DNA from 3 places in the Streptomyces agglomeratus genome. Region 3 is predicted to be linked to each of the others. Evidence: riboswitches for the same ligand, from Rfam matches in the RefSeq annotation. Region 3 holds a riboswitch; each other region holds the start of a gene.
The links. A riboswitch is a leader RNA that binds a small molecule or an ion and turns the genes downstream of it on or off. The one in region 3 is predicted to bind cyclic di-AMP.
Positions count from the first base shown of each region.

Region 1 (4,272 bases), 2.9 Mb from region 3:
GAGTCGCAGCTCGACGGACGCGAGGAGTACCCCGTCGAGGGTGGCCCCCGCTTCGTACGGCCCGCCCTGTCCGTCCGTACGCCCGCCGTGCGCGGCACCGAGTGGCGGCACACCGGGTCGGCCACGGACGGCGACGAGCTGCGGCTGCGCTTCGCCGACCCCGTGCACCACCTCGGCCTCACCCTGCACTACCGGATGCGCGCGGACTCCGACGTCGTCGAGCGGTGGGCCACCGTCGCGCACGACGGGCCGGCCGGCGCTCTCGGCCTGGAGCTGCTGCGGGCCGACGCGGCCGCCTGGACGCTGCCCCGGCGCGAGCGGTGGCGGCTGAGCCAGCTGCACGGCCGGTGGGCGGCCGAATCCCGGCTCGTACGCTCGGACCTCGCTCCCGGCGAGAAGGTCCTGGGCAGCCGGCGCGGCCACACCGGGCACCAGCACCTGCCCTGGGTCGCCCTCGACGCGGAGGGCGCCACGGAGGAGAGCGGCGAGGTGTACGGCTGCGCGCTCGGCTGGTCCGGGTCGTGGCGCATCGCCGTACAGCAACTGCCCGACGGCACGATGCAGATCACCGGCGGGGCGGGACACGACGACTCGGGCCTGCTGCGGCTCGCTCCCGGCGGGACGTACACCACGCCCGTCTTCGCCGGGCTGTGGAGCGACGGCGGGTTCGGCGGGGCGAGCCGCGCCTGGCACGCCTGGCAGCTCGCCCACGTGATCCCCGACGCCGGGCGCTCGCGGCCCGTCCTCTACAACTCCTGGGAGGCGACCGGCTTCGACATCTCCGAGGAGCAGCAGCGCGCCCTGGCGCGACGGGCCGCGGACATCGGCGTCGAGCTGTTCGTGGTGGACGACGCGTGGTTCGGCGCGCGGGTCAGCGACCGCGCCGGGCTCGGCGACTGGACACCGAATCCCGACCGCTTCCCCGGAGGGCTGAAGCCGCTCGCGGACGAAGTGCACGGGCTGGGCATGCGGTTCGGGATCTGGGTCGAACCGGAGATGGTCAACGCCGACAGCGATCTGTACCGAGCCCGTCCCGACTGGGTGCAGCACCATCCCGGTCGTACCCGCACGGAGTTCCGCAACCAGCTCGTCCTCAACCTCGCGCGGGACGACGTCCAGGCATACCTCTGGGAGCAGCTCGACGGGCTGCTGTCGAGCGCCCCGGTCGACTACGTGAAGTGGGACTTCAACCGCTGCTTCACCGACGCGGGCTGGCCCGGTGAACCGTACCCGCAACGGCTGTGGACCGAACACGTGCACGCTCTGTACGCGCTCCTCGACCGGCTGCGGGCCGCGCATCCCGGCGTGGCCTTCGAGTCCTGCTCGGGCGGCGGAGGCAGGATCGACCTCGGGATTCTCTCCCGTACCGACCAGGTGTGGACCTCGGACAACACCGATCCGCTGGACCGGCTGGCCATCCAGCACGGATTCAGCCAGCTGCACCCGGCCAGGGCGATGGCCGCGTGGGTCACCGACAGCCCCAACTCGCAGCTCAACGGACGCGTCAGCTCGCTGCGCTTCCGGTTCGTGAGTGCGATGGCGGGCGTGCTCGGCATCGGCGGCGATCTGACCGGGTGGGGGGAGGACGAGATCGCCGAGGCGCGCGAGTGGGTGGACCTCTACAAGGAGATCAGGCCGGTCGTGCAGCACGGCGAGCTGTACCGGCTGCGCGCACCCGACGGAGGACTCAGCGCGGTCCAGTACGTGCGCGGTGACGACGTCGTGGTCCTCGCCTGGCTCCAGGCCCAGCACTACGGGGAACAGCAGCCGCCGCTGCGCCTGCGCGGGCTGGACCCGGGTGCGGCGTACGCCTGTCCCGACACGTCCGCCGTGCACCGGGGTTCGGTCCTGCTCCACCGGGGGCTGCGCACCGCGCTGCGCGGGGACCTCGACGCGGCGGTGTTCCGGCTGCGGCGGATTTGACCCCCTTACGGCAGCAAGATGGTAGGTATGCGGCAGTTGGTGCGAAACGGGCGATATCACGTTAACTGCCCTTGTGTGCAAGGGAAATGGCCCGAAGGCGGGTGAGCAGGATCATATTCGTGACAGTGCGTGGTGAAGCGCCGTGTGCGAATGCCAGCTCACGGCCGGGGCGTAAAGATCCGTAATCCACGGAGGGTGACGGGAATTGCCTCAGGAATTCGCACCGGTCCATGGCGGAATGAATGGACTGGCTTGTACGGGGCAGCCCCGTCGGCTTACGGTCACCGTCAATCCGGGTGGACCGCCGAATCCTGCCACCTCCCGGAATCCGCACTCACACTCACTCACGCGTGGCAGGAGCGGGGGAACCAGGTAAGTACGCCGGTCTCCGGATGTCCCATTGTCCGGACCGGCTTGGGGTTAAGTCGCGCACCGGCGCGGCCGGGCATCTCCAGCCCGAACCCGACAGCTCACCTCGTAGGCGCCGGAGAGGAATGTTCCATGCCCGCAAAGGGTAAGCACCGCCGCCCGAGGTCCAACCCGCTGACGCGCGGTTTCGTCGCCGCCGGAACGGGCGGAGCCGTACTCGCACTTCCCCTCATCGCCGCCACCGGCGCGAACGCCGCGGAGAAGGCCGCCCCGGCTCCCGCCGCCGCCGGCAAGAGCGCCGCCTCCGACGTCGCCGAGAAGGCGGCTCCGCAGAAGAAGGCGCCGCAGAAGAAGACCGCCACCAGGACGTACTCCGTGGTCTCCGGCGACTACCTGTCGAAGATCGCCGACGAGCAGGACGTGCGCGGCGGCTGGCAGGAGCTGTACGAGGACAACCGTCAGGTCGTCGGCGGCAACCCCTCGCTGATCCTGCCCGGCATGAAGCTGACCATCGGCGGCGAGGCCGCGGCGCCTTCTAGGCCCGCCCCCGCCAAGGCGGCTCCCGCGAAGCCCGCCCCGGCGAAGGCCGCGCCCAAGGCTGCTCCGAAGGCCGCTCCGAAGGTCGAGAAGCAGGTCTCCGCCCCCGCTCCCGCCGCTGCCGCGCAGAGCAACGGGTCCGGCTTCACCGCCCCGGTCGCAGCGGGCGTCACCACCCCGTACCGCGCCGCCGGCGGCAGCTGGTCCAGCGGTTACCACACGGGCGTCGACTTCTCCGCTTCCAGCGGCACCCCGGTCAAGGCTGTCGCCCCCGGCACCGTCGTCTCCGCGGGCTGGGGCGGCTCGTACGGCAACGAGGTCGTCATCAGGCACAACGACGGCCGGTACTCGCAGTACGCCCACCTCTCCTCGCTGGCCGTCTCCGCCGGCCAGAGCGTCGGTGGCGGCACGCAGATCGGTCTCTCCGGCAGCACGGGCAACTCCACCGGCCCGCACCTGCACTTCGAGATCCGCACCGGCCCGGGCTACGGCTCGGACGTCGACCCGCTGGCCTACCTCCGCGGCCACGGCGTCACCATCTGATCAGCCACTGTCTGACCAGTCGCCGTCCGATCAGTCACTGTCGATCGTCACTGTCTGATCCGTCCTTCTGCGTCGGCCGGGCGTTCCTGAACGCTCACGTACGCCCTCTTTTGCAGCCACACGCGGCGGCAAAAGGGGGCGTACGTGCGTTTTCGGTCTATTCCGGGTTGGGTGAATCTTGACCGGTGTCTTATCTCACGCCGCGTCAACCCGTCCCTACGGTGGCGTAGGTCACTCGCTCCAGTGAAGGATGTGCCGACGTGGCAGACGATTCGAGAACATTCAGTGCGGGCACCATCGGGTCGTACGCGGCGATCGGCGACAGCTTCACCGAGGGCGTCGGAGACCCCGGACCCGACGGTGCGTTCATCGGCTGGGCCGACCGGCTCGCCGTACTCCTCGACGACCGCGTCCCCGAGCACACGTTCCGCTACGCCAACCTCGCCGTACGCGGCCGGCTCCTCGACCAGATCGTGGCCGAGCAGGTCCCGCGCGCGAAGGAACTGGCTCCCGACCTGGTGAGCTTCTGCGCGGGAGGCAACGACATCCTCCGGCCGGGCAGCGACCCCGACGACGTCGCCGAGCGCTTCGAACGGGCCGTCGCGGAGCTCACCGACGCTGTGGGCACCGTCATGGTGACCACCGGCTTCGACACGCGTGGCATTCCCGTGCTGCGTCATCTGCGCGGCAAGATCGCGACGTACACGGCGCACGTGCGGGCGGTCGCCGACCGCTACGACTGCCCGGTGCTCGACCTGTGGTCGCTCAAGTCCGTCCAGGACAGGCGCGCGTGGGACGGCGACCGGCTCCACCTCTCGCCCGAGGGCCACACCCGCGTCGCGCTGCGCGCCGCCCAGGTGCTCGGCCTCGACGTACCGGCCGACCCGGACCAGGCGTGGC
Region 1 is NZ_MEHJ01000001.1:1,395,420-1,399,691, reverse strand. It holds gene AS594_RS05770 (alpha-galactosidase) at 1-1,923, shown strand, start outside; cyclic di-AMP (ydaO/yuaA leader) riboswitch at 2,251-2,422, shown strand; gene AS594_RS05765 (M23 family metallopeptidase) at 2,425-3,372, shown strand; gene AS594_RS05760 (SGNH/GDSL hydrolase family protein) at 3,633-4,272, shown strand, end outside.
Region 1: another riboswitch for cyclic di-AMP. It lies ahead of AS594_RS05765 (M23 family metallopeptidase); the one in region 3 lies ahead of AS594_RS18590 (M23 family metallopeptidase).

Region 2 (4,272 bases), 2.8 Mb from region 3:
CTGATCAGATCGCCCACCGGCTGGAAGGGGCGGTCCTCGTGGCCGCCGCTGACGGCGGCCCGGCGCATCTCGGTGTGCGCGCCTGTCGCCTCCTCGCCGCGCAGTACGGGGTCCAGCAGCTCCACCGTGGCGAAGTCCGCGAAGGCGGGGACCGCCACCTCCGACAGCTCCTCGGCGGTCCGGCTCACGTCCAGCGTGGTGCCGATCCGCACCCCGGCCTCGTACAGCAGCTTCAGGCGCTCCCGGGCCACTTCGGCCGCGCCGGACAGCGCCCGCAGCTCGGTGGTGTCGCGCAGGGTCGCGGCGGTGCCGGGGGGGCCGCCGTAGGGGGCGGTGGGCCGGGTGTTGACGGCCAGCAGCCGGTCCCCGGCCAGGTGAACCTCGTCGGTCACGGTGCGGCCCGAGGCCAGCAGCTCGGCGATGGGGGCGTCGAGGCCCAGGTCGGTGACGTGCCGCCCCTCGGCGCCCGGAGGCAGCTCCAGCAGCCGGCGTGCCTCGTCGTTGAGCAGGGTGAGGCGGCCGTCGTCCGCGACAATGAGCACCCCTTCGCGGACGGCGTGCAGAACGGCGTCGTGGTGCTCGTACATACGGGTCATCTCGGTGGGCCCGAGCCCGTGTGTCTGCCGCCGCAGCCTCCTGCTCACGAGTACGGAGCTGCCGACGGCCAGGATGAGCGCGCCGGTGGCGGAGGCGAGCAGCATCGGCAGATGGCGGTCCACCGCGTCCCCGACGTTCTCGACCGTGACTCCGGCCGCGACCAGACCGACGACGGAGCCGTCGGCGGTGGTCACGGGGACGACGGCGCGGGCCGCGTCGTTCGGGGCGCCCTTGAAGATCTCCGTGAAGGACGCTCCGGCCGAGGCGCGCTCGACGTCCTCGGCGCGCTCGCCGATCAGCGAGGGATCGGTGTCGGCGTACCGGGTGCCGTCCGGTGCCATCACGGCCATGAAGTCCACGCCCGCCGCCCGCTGGGCTGAATCCGTGTGGGATTGCAGCGCGGCGGTCGGATCGGGGGACCGCAGGGCCTCGGCGGTGCCGGGGGCGTCAGCGAAGGCCTCCGCGGTGGCGAGCGACCGGTTACGGGCGTCCCGCTCGCTGTCGCTGCGCGTCTGGAACGCGAGCGCGACCACGGCGGCGGTGATTAGCAGCACCGCGACCACGATCTGGAGGAAGAGCACCTGACCTGCGGCGCTGCGCACCTCCAGCCGGGCCCGCACTCCCCGCCGGGACGAGCGCGGTGCCCCGTCCGCCTTGGATCGTCCGAGACGTCCGCTCATGCCCTATTTCTAGCATTGCGTGCCTGTCTGTGGGTGCCGTGCGCGATGTCGGCCGGGGAGTCGGAGCTCCCCCCCGGGGCCGGCATGCGACAGGCCCGCCCGCTCCGACGGCACCCCGGAGGCTGCCGCGCCGGAGCGGGCGGGCCATGACTGCCGCAAGCGGTCCCTCTAGTACGGGCCGTTCACGTTGTCGATCGAGCCGTACCGGTCCGCGGCGTAGTTGCACGCGGCGGTGATGTTGGCGACGGGGTCGTAGCTGTCCATCGACGTACCGGGCACGTGGTAGGCCGCGAACGTGGGCGCGATGACCTGGAGCAGGCCCTTGGACGGCGTACCGGCCACGGCGTTGGAGTCCCAGTTGTTGATGGCCCGCGGGTTGCCCGAGGACTCCCGCATGACGTTGCGGTGGATGCCCTCGTACGTGCCCGGGATGCCGTGCTTGGCCATGACGGCCAGCGACTCCTTGATCCAGCCGTCGAGGTCGTTCGTGTACGTCGTCGTCTTCGCGACGGCGGCGCGGGCCTCAGAACGGTCGGCCCGCTCGGCCGCCGGGGCGGCCTTCGCGGGCGCCTTCGCCGGCGTGGCGGCCTTCGCCTTGGCGCCGATCGTCAGCTTCAGACCGGGGTGAATCAGCGACGGCTCGTCACCGATGACCTGGCGGTTGTCCTGGTACAGCTTCTTCCAGCCGCTCAGCGAGTGCGCGTCCGCGATCTTGGAAAGCGAGTCGCCCGAGACCACGGTGTAGGTCTTGGGAGCGGCCTTCTTGGCGGCGGCCGGGGCGGCGGCCACGGTCTTCTCCGCGGCGGCGGGCTGCGCCGCGCCTGCGGTGTTCGCACCGATCAGGGGCAGAACGAGTGCGGCGCCACCGGTACCCGCGGCGATGAGGCCACGGGTCAGCGATCTGGCCTTGGTGCGACGGTGCTTACCCTTTGAGGGCATGACGAATTCCTCTCCGTCGCCTGCGAGGTGAGCTGTCGGGTTCGGGCTGGAGATGCCCGGTCGCACGTTCGGTGCGACTTCACCCCAAGCCGGTCCGGAAACGTTCCGGACCGGCGGCTTACCTGGTTCCCCCGCTCCTGCCGTACGTGAGTGTGAGTGGTTGTGGATTCCGGACGGCGGCAGGATTCGGCGGTCCACCCGGATTGACGGTGACCGTAAGCGAGACAGGCCGGGAAGAACAAGCCCGGGAATCTCCGGATCAATCGCGCGGCGCATCAGGAAGGGGGAACTTCTGTCACTGTCCGTGGGCGGCGAAGGCAACTTTCTTTCGGAGGGCGGGATCTGACGCCCGAAAGAACTTTTACTTTCTGTCGCGGAAGTGACCCGTATCACGGGTTAAGGTCCGCGACGGCCTTTCCGGCAAACCGCCCACATGGGTCGTTCGTGGTCGGAAGTGCCCATCTTGGCGGTGCGCCCCGTTCGGGCGTCCGTCCTCCGGGTGCGGCAAGTGCGTTTTATTCAGGCCGACTTGGGCTCATTGGTCGCTAATCGTCAGAGCGGCGAGGGGGATTGGGATGCATCGCCGGGGGAGGGCGGCTGGTGGTCCGCCGGGCGCCGGGGCGTCGGTTCGGCCGTCCGAGGCGTGCGGCGAAAAGGTGAATATTGGTACGAATCGCCCCATGGGGGTACCTGCCGACTCATGAACGAGCCCAAGCCTCTGGCCCTCGTCGCCGGTGCCTCCAGCGGAATCGGATTCGAGCTGGCCAAGCAATTCGCGGAACACGGCTTTGACCTTGTACTGACCGCCGAAAATTCCGGACTCGCCGTCGCGGCGGACGAAATGCGGGCTCATGGAGCCTACGTACTGACCGTGAAAACCGACCTGGCCACTGAGGAAGGAACCGAAATGCTGCTCGGCGCCATTACGGCGACCGGACGCCCCCTGGCCGCCGCCGCGCTCAACGCCGGCGTCGGCCGGGGCGGCGCCTTCCTTGACACCGATGTCGCGGACGAGGTGCGCGTCATCGACCTGAACGTCACGTCCACCGTGCGGCTGGCGAAGGGCCTGCTGCCCGGCATGGTCGCGCGCGGCGAGGGCCGGCTCCTGTTCACGTCGTCCATCGCCGCGGCGGTCCCGGGCTCCTTCCAGGCCGTCTACAACGCCTCCAAGTCGTTCGTCCAGTCGTTCGCGCAGGCATTGCGGAACGAACTCAAGGGCACCGGAGTGACGGTCACGGCGGTGATGCCGGGCGCTACGGAGACGCCCTTCTTCCGCCGCGCCGGCATGGACGACACACGGGTCGGGCGGCAGAAGAAGGACGACCCCGAGGAGGTGGCGCGGCAGGGGTTCGAGGCGCTGATGACCGGCCGGAAGAAAATCGTCGCGGGTTCCGTCAAGACCAAGGCGCAAGGGCTCGCGAACAGGATCCTCCCCGACAGCGTCAAGGCGGCCGCGCACCGGAAGATGGCGGAACCCGGCTCCGGCGAATCGAAGTGAGCGGCGCCGGGGCGCCCTTTACGGCAGTGGCGTACCGCCCGTGGCGTTGACGATCTCAGCCGTGATGTAACTCGCCTGCGGTGAAGCCAGGAACACATAGGCCGGAGCCATTTCGGCAGGCTGTGCGGGCCGCCCCAGCGGCGCCTGCTTTCCGAACTCGGTGGTGTCGGGCATGGTCGCCGGAATCAGCGGCGTCCATACCGGGCCGGGAGCGACCGCGTTGACCCGGACCCCGCGGGAGGCGACCATCTGGGCCAGCCCCTGGGTAAAGGCGACAATGGCCGACTTCGTCATGGCGTAATCGAGGAGATGCGGGCTGGGCTTGTACGCCTGAACGGAGGACGAGTTGATGATGGAGCCTCCCTCGGGAATGTGCGGGAGTGCCATCTTCGACAGCCAGAACATGCCGTAGAGATTGGTCTTCATGACCCGGTCGAATTGCTCCGTCGTAATGGATCCGATGCCGTCGGGCTGCGACATCTGATACGCCGCGTTGTTCACCAGAATGTTGATGCGGCCGAATTCCGAGACAGCCCGCTCGACGAGTGCCCGGCACTG
Region 2 is NZ_MEHJ01000001.1:7,046,838-7,051,109, forward strand. It holds gene AS594_RS30835 (SpoIIE family protein phosphatase) at 1-1,277, opposite strand, end outside; gene AS594_RS30840 (LysM peptidoglycan-binding domain-containing protein) at 1,446-2,216, opposite strand; cyclic di-AMP (ydaO/yuaA leader) riboswitch at 2,219-2,385, opposite strand; gene AS594_RS30845 (SDR family NAD(P)-dependent oxidoreductase) at 2,917-3,714, shown strand; gene AS594_RS30850 (SDR family oxidoreductase) at 3,733-4,272, opposite strand, start outside.
Region 2: another riboswitch for cyclic di-AMP. It lies ahead of AS594_RS30840 (LysM peptidoglycan-binding domain-containing protein); the one in region 3 lies ahead of AS594_RS18590 (M23 family metallopeptidase).

Region 3 (4,272 bases):
CAGCTGACAACTGATCAGCTCGGCGGCCTGATCCGCTGACCTGAGAAGCGGGCCCGTTCTCCACGAACGGGCCCGCTTTCATTTCAGGACTGCACGGGGCCTGTTCCGGGCTCCCGGCCGGTTCCGACGAGCCCGGCTACCGATACCCGATCGGATGCCGGGCTCGCTGCGGCTATGCTCGGGGGTGATCCGTTGAGGGCCGTTAGCTCAATTGGCAGAGCAGCGGACTTTTAATCCGTTGGTTGTGGGTTCGAGTCCCACACGGCCTACCGACGCGGGGCGTCCGGGACATCCCGGCCGAACCGCACGTCAACGCCCCGTCCGGGCTTCTCCGGTCGGGGCGTTTTCGTGTTCGCGGGCGGCGGTGCCGAAGTGCGCGGGCCGCGGTGCCGACGTGCGCGGGCGGCGGTGTGTGGCAAGACTGGGGCCATGACTGAAAAGGCGCTTCTTGAGGGCGGTCCGGACGATCTGCCCGAGCGGATCGTTCGGATCACGCCGCCCGGGCAGGAACTGAAGATCCCGCACCGCGGCGGTTACGAACACTTCAAGGTCACGACGAAGCATCAGGACACCGACCAGGGCCGTGTGACGGTGTACGAGTGGTGGGAACGGACCGAGATCGCCGAGTGACCACGACAAGTGGTCGAGGGCCCCTCCCCAATGGCGTACAGTTGGGTTCAACGACGCGGGGTGGAGCAGCTCGGTAGCTCGCTGGGCTCATAACCCAGAGGTCGCAGGTTCAAATCCTGTCCCCGCTACTGAAGAAGAAAACGAAGGCCCGGATCTCGGAAGAGATCCGGGCCTTCGTCGTGTGCGGGGCCGGGGAAGCGCCGCCCTCCGCCCGCCCCCCGCGCGGACCGCCCGTCGTCCGTGCGGTCCGTCCACCCCGTTCCGCCCGTCCCCCGCCCCCGTCCCCCATTCGGCCGGTCTCCGATGGCCGTGCGGCACGGCTGCGGCCAGCCTGGGCTGGGCGCGGTACCGTCCGCGGCCGGGTGCGTGGCGGCGGGCAGGAGACCACTGGTGGGGAAGCGATGCGGAGCGGACGGCGGGCGCGGCGCGGGCACGGCCTCGCGGTTCGTCCGGGCGCTGCCCGCCCTGCTGATCTTCGGCGGGTGCGTCTTCGACGTCACCACGCCGCCGAACTTCACCGCCTCGCCGCTCTTCGCCGCCGCACCGCTGATCGCCGCGCCGCTCTTCTCGCCCCTGAACACGCTGGTGACCGGTGGTGTCGCAACCGCCGCCGTCGTGGGGCTGCATCTCTACAACGGCACCTCGACGCACGTGGAGTCCGTGACCGAGCTGATCACGATGGTCACGGTGGCGCTCCTCGCGCTCGTCATCAACCGCGTCGTACGCCGCAGCGGCCGTCGGCTCGCCTCCGCCCGCACCATCGCCGAGGCGGCCCAGCGCGCCGTTCTCCCCGTACCCGCCGACCGGATCGCCAGACTGCACGTCGCCGCGCGGTACGAGGCCGCTCAGGCGGACGCCTTCATCGGCGGCGACCTCTTCGCCGTACAGGACACGCCGTCCGGGGTGCGGCTGGTGGTCGGCGACGTACGGGGGAAGGGGCTCGGCGCGGTGGAGGCGGTGGCCGTCGTCGTCGGGGCGTTCCGGGAGGCGGCCGAGCAGGAGCGCACGCTGGAAGCGGTCGCGCAGCGGCTGGAGCGGGCACTCACGCGGGAGGGCGCGCGGCGGGACGGCCTGGACGCCTTCGAGGGCTTCACGACGGCCGTACTGGCCGAGATCCCGCGCGGCGAGGGCGTCGTGCGGCTGGTCAACCGGGGCCATCCGGAACCGCTGCTGCTGTACGTCGACGGCGACCTGGCCCGGATCGTGCCGGCCGACGCCGCGCTGCCGCTGGGGATGGGCGAGCTGGGCGCCTGGCCGGACCGGGCGCAGGAGTACGCGTTCCCGCCGGGCGCCACGCTACGCTGCTGCTCTACACGGACGGCCTGTCCGAGGCCAGGAACGCCTCCGGTGTCTTCTACGATCCGGCCGTGCGGCTGCGCGGCCGGATCTTCCCCTGCCCGGACGAGCTGCTGGAGGCGCTGGTGGCCGACGTACGGCTGCACACGTCGGGGGCCGCCACGGACGACATGGCCCTGCTGGCGGTCGGGCGGCCCGCACACGGGCAGCAGGACCGCCGCAGGACCGTAAGCCTGGTCAGGCGGGCAGGTCTTGTGGCCGGCCGGACCAGTGCGGGCTCCGGCCGTGCGGAGCCGTGAAGGCGACCGCGCGCTCGTCGAGGGCGAGGGTGAGGGCGAGCAGGTGTTGGCCGTCGGGGACGGAAGCGTCGAGTCAGGTCAGTACGGCGGTGAGTTCGGCGCAGGCGGGGCTCCATGGGGCCGAAGTCAGCCGTCCGACCTGCCTCATGACCGTGGGTGATCGCGAGATGCCCCTGCGCATAACAATTGACGAACCGTCATGAGACGGATGTTTCCTGAGGGGCGGTCAACTCGTACGGCTGTGCCCGTTTGTGTCCTGATTGGTTCAGGCCAAGGCCCTTAACGATCAGTTGGAACAGCTTGGAAACCGGAGCCGGTGTCTATTAACGTTCGATAACGCAGCGCGGTCATCCCAGTCGTCGCAAGAGACGGCACCGTGCGCACGCGCCGAATTCCGCAAGGGAACCGGGGAACCACGTTCCTTGGGGTGAATCGGGCCGCTTCGTCCGCGAAGAGGCCCGTAGGAGACCTTCCTGCTCCGAACCCGTCAGCTAACCCGGTAGGCGAGAAGGAAGGAAAGGAGCACGCCTCCGTGGCGTCAAACAGGACCGCGCCCCATGCCACCCTGCCCCCTCAAGGGGTGCCCCACGACAGCGAGACGTACGTCGGCGGGGAAGGTGCCTGGGAAGAATGGAATCCGACTGAGGAATCCGTCCGGCCCGTACGCGGTCGTCACCGAGTCGCCAAGCAGCGCGGCGGTCTCGGTCGCAGCTCCACCGTTCTCGGCGTCGGCGTCATCGCCGCGGTCGGCGCGGGAGGCATAGCCACCGCCCAGGACAAGCCGGCCATCTCGATCTCCCTTCCGGACGCGATAGCGGACTCGCTTCCCGACGCCAAGTCACTACCCGGTGTCGGCACTTTGATGTCCGACGACGCCGAATCCGCCTCGGATTCGGGCTCCGGTACGGGTGAGGCGGTCGTCGCCGCCGCCCCGCTCACCACCGCCGGCGTCACCACCGCCGACGCGCGGCAGGGCACCACCGACGCGGGCGAGGCCCTGCGCGCCCGCATCCTCCAGCAGGCCGAGCAGCAGCAGGCCGCCGCCGACGCCGAGGTGCAGCTGGCCGCCGAGAAGGAGGCCGCCGAGAAGGCCGCCGCCGAGGCGAAGCAGCAGCAGACCGCGGCGGAGGCCAAGGCGGCCGAGGAGAAGCGCGAGGCCGAGGAGAAGAAGCGCCAGGCGGAGGAAGAGGCCGAGCGCAAGGCGGAGGAGGAGCGCCTCGCCAAGCTGGCCGCCAGCTACTCGATGCCCCTCTCGTCGTACACGCTCACCTCCACGTACGGGCAGGCCGGCGCCATGTGGTCCTCCGGCCAGCACACCGGCCTCGACTTCGCCGCTCCGACGGGCACGCCGCTCAAGGCCGTGCACGGCGGCACGATCAAGTCCGCGGGCTGGTCGGGTTCGTACGGCTACCGCATCGTCCTGGAGCTCTCGGACGGTACGGAGATCTGGTACTGCCACCTCTCCTCGATGACCGTCACGTCCGGCGAGGTCGGTACGGGCGACGTCATCGGCCGCGTGGGCGCCACCGGCAACGTCACCGGGGCGCACCTGCACATGGAAGTGCACACGCCGGACGGCGCGGGCGTCGACCCGGCCGCGTGGCTGCGCGGCAAGGGCCTCTCGGTCTGAGGGCAGTCCGGTCCGGTCCCCGGTCCAGGTCTCCGCGCTCCGACATCTGATTCACGACACGGCAGTCCCGGCCACGGTGCCGGGGCTGCCGTTTCGCGTGCCACCGCTCATGGCTCTCCTGCTACTGCTGCCGGTACGGGTTGTACGCGGCGTACTCCTGGTGAGGGGGCGGGCCGTACCCGTATCCGTACCCGTACGGCTGCCAGGAGGGCTGCGGAGGCGGGTGGTGCCACTGTGGCGGCCATGGCGGTGGAGTGCGCACCCGGCCCGCCGCCCGCGCCGCGTACTCCAGCGCCGGACCGGCCACCTCCCTGCGCTGCCACAGGTGGTGCAGGAGCTCCTGCTCGCGGGCCGGGAAGTCAGGGCCGAGTGCGCCGCGACCGGCGCGGTGGCGCAGGAAGGCCAGGGACGTGGCGA
Region 3 is NZ_MEHJ01000001.1:4,265,781-4,270,052, forward strand. It holds gene AS594_RS18565 (DEAD/DEAH box helicase) at 1-7, shown strand, start outside; tRNA gene AS594_RS18570 (tRNA-Lys) at 197-269, shown strand; gene AS594_RS18575 (DUF5988 family protein) at 430-630, shown strand; tRNA gene AS594_RS18580 (tRNA-Met) at 685-758, shown strand; partial or broken gene AS594_RS18585 (PP2C family protein-serine/threonine phosphatase) at 934-2,225, shown strand; cyclic di-AMP (ydaO/yuaA leader) riboswitch at 2,601-2,746, shown strand; gene AS594_RS18590 (M23 family metallopeptidase) at 2,758-3,855, shown strand; gene AS594_RS18595 (PrsW family intramembrane metalloprotease) at 3,977-4,272, opposite strand, start outside.